Hymenobacter tibetensis: one gene and its partner. Each later gene encodes a partner of the first gene's protein in a complex. Links are inferred from orthologs where the notes say so. Each region holds a gene or a part of one and is shown in the gene's direction. Other genes may lie near its edges.

The links.
Region 2: the proteins of hslU (region 1) and hslV are in contact, whole or in part, in a solved structure (PDB 1G4A), measured with the Escherichia coli proteins. The link is inferred for Hymenobacter tibetensis from one-to-one orthologs.

The regions. Positions count from the first base shown.
Region 1 is NZ_CP094669.1:4,374,423-4,377,593, reverse strand. The notes cover bases 324-3,168. They hold hslU (ATP-dependent protease ATPase subunit HslU), read left to right. Parts: upstream 324-960; coding sequence 961-2,376; downstream 2,377-3,168. Other genes in these bases: MTX78_RS17500 (SDR family NAD(P)-dependent oxidoreductase), read left to right, coding at 2,503-3,168; porQ (type IX secretion system protein PorQ), read left to right, coding at 324-785. Also shown: more of porQ, read left to right, coding at 1-323; more of MTX78_RS17500, read left to right, coding at 3,169-3,171. UniProt on the Escherichia coli protein: ATPase subunit of a proteasome-like degradation complex; this subunit has chaperone activity. The binding of ATP and its subsequent hydrolysis by HslU are essential for unfolding of protein substrates subsequently hydrolyzed by HslV.
Region 2 is NZ_CP094669.1:3,978,225-3,981,397, reverse strand. The notes cover bases 94-2,940. They hold hslV (ATP-dependent protease subunit HslV), read left to right. Parts: upstream 94-1,172; coding sequence 1,173-1,709; downstream 1,710-2,940. Other genes in these bases: MTX78_RS15890 (deoxyhypusine synthase family protein), read left to right, coding at 2,414-2,940; MTX78_RS15895 (hypothetical protein), read left to right, coding at 1,771-2,268; MTX78_RS15905 (TonB-dependent receptor), read left to right, coding at 94-1,048. Also shown: more of MTX78_RS15905, read left to right, coding at 1-93; more of MTX78_RS15890, read left to right, coding at 2,941-3,173. UniProt on the Escherichia coli protein: Protease subunit of a proteasome-like degradation complex believed to be a general protein degrading machinery. The complex has been shown to be involved in the specific degradation of heat shock induced transcription factors such as RpoH and SulA.

The DNA.
Region 1 (3,171 bases):
GCACGGCTGCTTATGCATTCAATACCGAAAAAGCTGGCCGCTTTGGCATCGGCTTGACCTACTTAAGCTACGGTAAGTTCGAGCAGTATGATGCCGCTGGCAACCCCATGGGAGAGTTTTCAGTGAACGAGTATGCCTTGAGCGTTGCTGATTCATACACGCAAGGCAACTTCACGCTGGCAGGCACAGCAAAGTTGGCAGTATCGGGTATTTCCGGTAATCATTCGGTGGGTGTGCTTGCTGATGTTGGCGCCGTTTTCAAACACCCAGAGCAAGACTTTACGGTTGGCTTAGCAGCACGCAACGTAGGATACCAACTCAAGCCGTATGCTGGTGCTAGTAGGGAGCCCATGCCTCTGGATGTCCAGATTGGGGCCTCTATCAAGCCCGAGCACATGCCGTTGCGGTTTACTATTACCGCGCATCATTTGCAGCAGTTCGACATTGTGTATCTGGACCCCAACCAGCGTGGCCAACTCGATGAGAACGGCGAAAGCATAAAGAAGAAAAAGACGGTTGGTGATAAAATTGCCCGGCACTTTGCAGTGGGTGGAGAGCTGATTCTAGGCAAAAACCTCAACCTGCGGGTCGGCTACAACCACCTGCAGCGCCGCGAGCTGCGCCTCGACAATGTAAGTGGCGGCGCAGGCATTGCCTTTGGCGTGATGCTGCGTATCAGTCAATTTCAGCTCGACTACACGCGCGCTGGCATGCATGCCAGCGGAGCTGCCAACTACTTCACTATTGCGCGTAACCTGAACACGCTGTTCACCAAAACGCAGTAACTCGGCGCTACAGTAAGACGCGTCTTGCTCCTGAAGAAAGGGCAGAAAGCAAAATCCAGCGAAGCAACTGGCAAAACCGTACGTGTATCTGTTGTTACTACGCAACAGCAGGGCGTCCTATTCACAACAGGACGTTTATTACTTTTCGGAAAGATTTTATTGATCGACTTTTCTTATGCTTGATTCCAGCAGTTTCCTTACCCCGGCCCAAATTGTGGCCGAGCTTGATAAATACATCATTGGTCAGCACGAAGCCAAGCGCCACGTTGCCATTGCTCTGCGTAACCGCTGGCGCCGGTTGCATGCCCCCGCCGACATGCAGCGCGAAATTGTGCCCAACAACATTCTGATGATAGGCTCTACCGGCGTCGGTAAAACAGAAATTGCGCGCCGCCTAGCCGCCATTGCCGATGCCCCCTTCACCAAAGTAGAAGCCTCTAAATTCACGGAAGTAGGCTATGTTGGCCGGGACGTGGAAAGCATGGTTCGCGACCTAGTGGAGCAATCAGTGAACCAAGTGAAGCAACGCCGCAAAGAAGCTGTGAAAGTACAGGCTGCGCAAGCTGTTGAAGATCTGATTTTGGATGCCCTTATTCCGCCTGTGAGCAGCGGTGGTTCAATAAGCAAGCCTTCTGTGGGTTTTGGCAGTCTGCCTGACGGCTCCACCATGCCCGACTCCGACTACGAGCTAAACGAACGCACGCGTGAGAAATTCCGCGACAAAATTCGCAGCGGCGAGTTAGACGACCGTAAAATCGAAATCAAAGTGCAGCAAGGCGGAGCACCAGGTATTGGTGTTGTTGGCGGTGCTCCGGGCATAGATGAAGCTTCCATGGCCGGCTTGCAGGACATGCTAGGCGCAATGATGCCCAAGAAAACGCGCAAGCGGAAAGTCACTATTGCAGAAGCGCGTAAGATTCTGCTGGACGAAGAAGCCGCCAAGCTCATCGACATGGATGAGGTGAAAGATGAAGCTATTCGGCAAGCTGAAAATGCAGGTATCATTTTCATTGATGAAATTGATAAAGTAGCGAGCCGGAGCAGCAAAGGCGGTGGCGGCCCCGATGTTAGCCGTGAAGGCGTGCAGCGCGACCTGCTACCGATAGTTGAAGGCTCGGCCGTGAGCACCAAATACGGCATCATCAACACCGACCACATTTTGTTTATAGCTGCCGGAGCCTTCCACGTAGCCAAACCGTCTGACCTAATACCGGAGTTGCAAGGCCGTTTCCCTATCCGGGTGGAACTTCAAAGTCTTACCAAAGATGACTTCTTCCGCATCTTGAAAGACCCAAAAAATGCTCTTACCAAGCAATACGAAGCTCTGTTACTAGCCGAGGATGTATTTCTGACGTTCGAGGATTCTGCTTTGGAGCGCTTGGCAGAAATAGCGTTTGAAGTGAATGCCGAAGTGGAAAATATTGGAGCGCGCCGGTTGCATACGGTTATGAGCCGCTTGCTCAACGATATTCTCTTCGATGTACCAGATCTTATCGGTCCCAACGCCCACATCCTCATCACCCGCGAATTAGTAGACGAGCGCCTACAAGGCATGGTCCGGAACCGCGACGTATCGCAGTATATTCTGTAAAATAGCTTCGCTTGAACAAGCGAAAAAACAAGTGCCGTCAACGGACAAGTGACTCTCCGCGTATCTAGTGCGGGGCTTCTTTTGGCCACTGACGGCACTTTTCGTTTATCCTGTCATCTGTTTCGCATGCACTACTACATCATTACCGGCGCCAGCCGTGGTTTAGGCAAAGCACTAGCCGAAGCTGTGTTACGCCAATCTGATACACATGTTTTGGGAGTGTCACGCCACGCTACTATCACGCACGAGCGGTATCAACACCAGCCGCTCGACCTATCCGACATCACAGCAGTAGAGAACAACCTACACAAAGTGTTCCCTGCCTGTCCGGGCGCCGCTAGCATAACGCTCATCAATAATGCTGCGGTGTTGGGTAACATTGGCTACCTAGGTGAGCATCAGAACGAGCATTTCGAATTTGTGTTCAATGTCAATGTAATAGCACCCGCTATGCTAATGAACACCTTTCTAAGTGCTTATTCCCAGCAAACCAGTATCCCTCGTACCATCCTAAATATCAGCAGCGGAGCCGCCCAACGTGCCGTAGACGGATGGGGAGCCTACAGTGCCTCCAAAGCCGCTCTTGATGCGCTAACTCGCACTGCACAGAAAGAGCAAGACTTACGAGGCTCTGGAATCCGCTTACGCAGCTTGTCACCAGGCGTGCTAGATACTGCTATGCAAGAGCACATCCGAGATGCTGATGTTCACAGCTTTAGCGAGGCTTCTAAGTTTTCTGCCTTGCATGCAGAGGGTAAACTACTAGAGCCAGAGGTGGTAGCAGATAAGGTAGTA
Region 2 (3,173 bases), 400 kb from region 1 along the record:
GCCGACGGATGCTATCAAAGCTGAGCGCGACAATGTGGGGGCATACGTGGATGCCGAGTTGAGCATAACGCCACAGTGGCTGGTGGCCGCTGCCTTGCGCTATGAATACTACACTGACTTTGGCAGCACGCTCAACTACAAACTAGCCACTCGCTACAACCTGACCGAGTTTTTGACGTTGCGCGGCACGTACAGTACCGGCTTCCGGGCACCTTCGTTGGCTCAGGTCAACTTCAACTCCACGTTCACTAACTTCATTCAGGGGCAGCCCGTGGAAGTGCTGCTGGCTCGCAACAACAGCGCCGTTACGCAGAAGCTGGGAATTCCGAGCCTCAAGCAGGAAACCTCTAACAGCGCCAACATCGGCCTGACCAGCCGTATCGGTTCCTCGCTAAGCTTAACCTTGGACGGTTACTACATCAAGATCGACGACCGGGTGGTGCTCACCAGCCAGTTCTCGTCCGAAGACCCGGTGATTGGGCCTGATTTGCAAGCGTTGAACGTAGGGCAGGCGCAGTTTTTTGCCAATGCAGCTTCCACCGAGTCGTTGGGCTTGGATGCCGTGTTGAGCCACACGCTGGCGCTGAGCAACGGCCGATTGAACTCCACGCTGGCCGCCAACTTCAACCGCCTGCGCATCGACCGGGTACGGACCTCGGGCCGCCTAACGGGGCGCGAAGACGAATTTTTCGGGCCGCGTGAGCAGGCGTTTGTAAAAGCCTCGGCGCCACCGTCCAAAATTAATCTCACGTTTGACTATCAACTGGGCCGCTTTGGGGCACTGCTGCGCTTTGTGCGGTTCGCTGATGTGAAGCTAATTGGGTATGACGGCCTAGATCAGGTTTATGACTCCCGCATCACCACCGATTTAGCGCTGAGCTATTCTCTCACCGACCATTTGCAGCTCTCCGTGGGTAGCTCCAACCTGTTCAACCGCTACCCGTCGTTCTTCAACCCGCAGGTAACGGAAACCGGCGGTGCCTGGGACCCGGTGCAGATGGGCTCGAACGGCCGGTTTTACTTTGCTAAATTGCAGGCGCGTTTCTGAGGTGATTGTTAGTTGCTGATTGTTGGTTGCTGGTTGTCAGTTCGTTTTCGAAATGGCAGCCAGCTTCTTTTTACGGCATCATCTATCCACACTCACCCATCAACAACTAACAAGCACTAATTCAATGAGAATAAGATCCACTACCGTACTCGGTATCCGCCACAACGGCGAAGTAGCGCTAGGCGCCGACGGGCAGGCCACCATGGACAAGCACGTAGCCAAAAGCAACGTGCGCAAGGTCCGCAAGCTGCAAGACGGCAAAGTCGTGACAGGGTTTGCCGGCTCCACCGCCGATGCGTTTATGCTGCTCGATAAGTTCGAGGAGAAACTCAATGGCTACGGCGGCAACCTGCGCCGCGCTGCTATTGAGCTGGCCAAGGAATGGCGCAAAGACCAGTACCTGCGCAAGCTGGAAGCCATGATGGTGGTAGCCGACCGCGACGAACTGCTCATCATAGCCGGCTCCGGCGACGTGCTCGAACCTGACTCCGACGTGGCCGCCATCGGCTCGGGTGCTATGTATGCCCAGGCCGCCGCGCTGGCCCTCAAAAAGCACGCACCTCACCTCACAGCCCGCCAGATGGTAGAAGATGCCCTGCACATTGCCGCCGACATCTGCATCTACACCAACCACAACCTCATGATTGAGCAGCCGGTATAGTTGAGTAGCCTACCCGAATAGATATGCCGCCAAGCGAATCCAGCTCACTCAAACGGTCTGTATGAAGAAAAAAGCATTTGACTTTGAAGCCTTAGGCGAATCATTGCGGGCTGACACGCAGGAGTTCTTGGATACGTATGGCTCCAAGCATCCCGAGGACGGCCCTATCTTGGCGTTCTGCTTGTACTTCGATTCGCAGATCGATGGTGCCGGAATGGTTCTACCTCAGAAAGGTCTAAGCCAGGATATAACTGTTGATGATACGGCTACTTGGTTTCAATACGCTGACCATATTCAGGCAGAGCATTCGGAACAGACATTGGAATTATTAAGCCAGTACGAGGAATGGTTTAACGATGATGACCGGCCAGAGGAAGAGCAGGAACTAGTAGTGGAACAGTTTCATCAAATGATAACAAGCGTGATGCAGCGCTTGACGTTTGAGAAGCTACCTAAAACCGATGACTTCGTGTTCTATGCCGATGGTATGGACGAAGACTACGAGCAGTGGAACGCTACTATTCCGCCGGCTCTTGTGAAAAAACACTTCGACCAATAAGTAGCTCAAGCATTCCTTTTTTGTGAGGAACCCAGCCGCAGTTGTGCGTTATTCAGAATCTTCGATATAGCGCGCAATTCTTGAACGATTCCCGGTTGTAATTTGATTGTACACCGCACACCCACTAATACCGAACATACACGCAATGCAAATCACCAACTTCCTCAAGCACCACTACCGCCACTTCAACGCCGCTGCTTTGATTGATGCCGCCGAAGGCTACAACAAGCACCTCGCCGAAGGGGGTAAGATGATGATAACGCTGGCGGGCGCCATGAGCACCGCCGAAATGGGCATCCAGTTGGCCGAGCTGATCCGGCAGGACAAGGTGCAAATCATCAGCTGCACCGGTGCCAACCTGGAAGAGGATATCTTCAACCTGGTAGCCCACGACTTCTACGAGCGAGTACCGCACTACCGCGACCTAACGGCGGCCGACGAGCAGGCCCTGTTGGAGCGCCACATGAACCGCGTTACCGATACCTGTATTCCGGAAGAAGAGGCCATGCGCCGCCTGGAGCACTCGGTACTGAAGTTCTGGGAGCAGGCCGACAAAGCCGGTGAGCGGTACTTCCCCCACGAGTTCTTCTACCAGATTCTGAAATCGGGCGAGCTGGAGCAATACTACCAGATTGACCCCAAGGACAGCTGGATGCTGGCTGCCGCCGAGAAAAACCTACCGATCATCTGCCCCGGTTGGGAAGACTCCACGTTGGGCAACATCTTCGCGGGTCACGTTATCAGTGGCGACATTAAGAACGTGCACACCGTGCGCACCGGCATCGAGTACATGATTTACCTAGCCGACTGGTACACCCAGCAAGCCACCGACGAAAGCAAAGTTGGCTTCTTCCAGATTGGCGGCGGCATTGCCGGCGACTTCCCGATCTGCGTAGTACCGATGC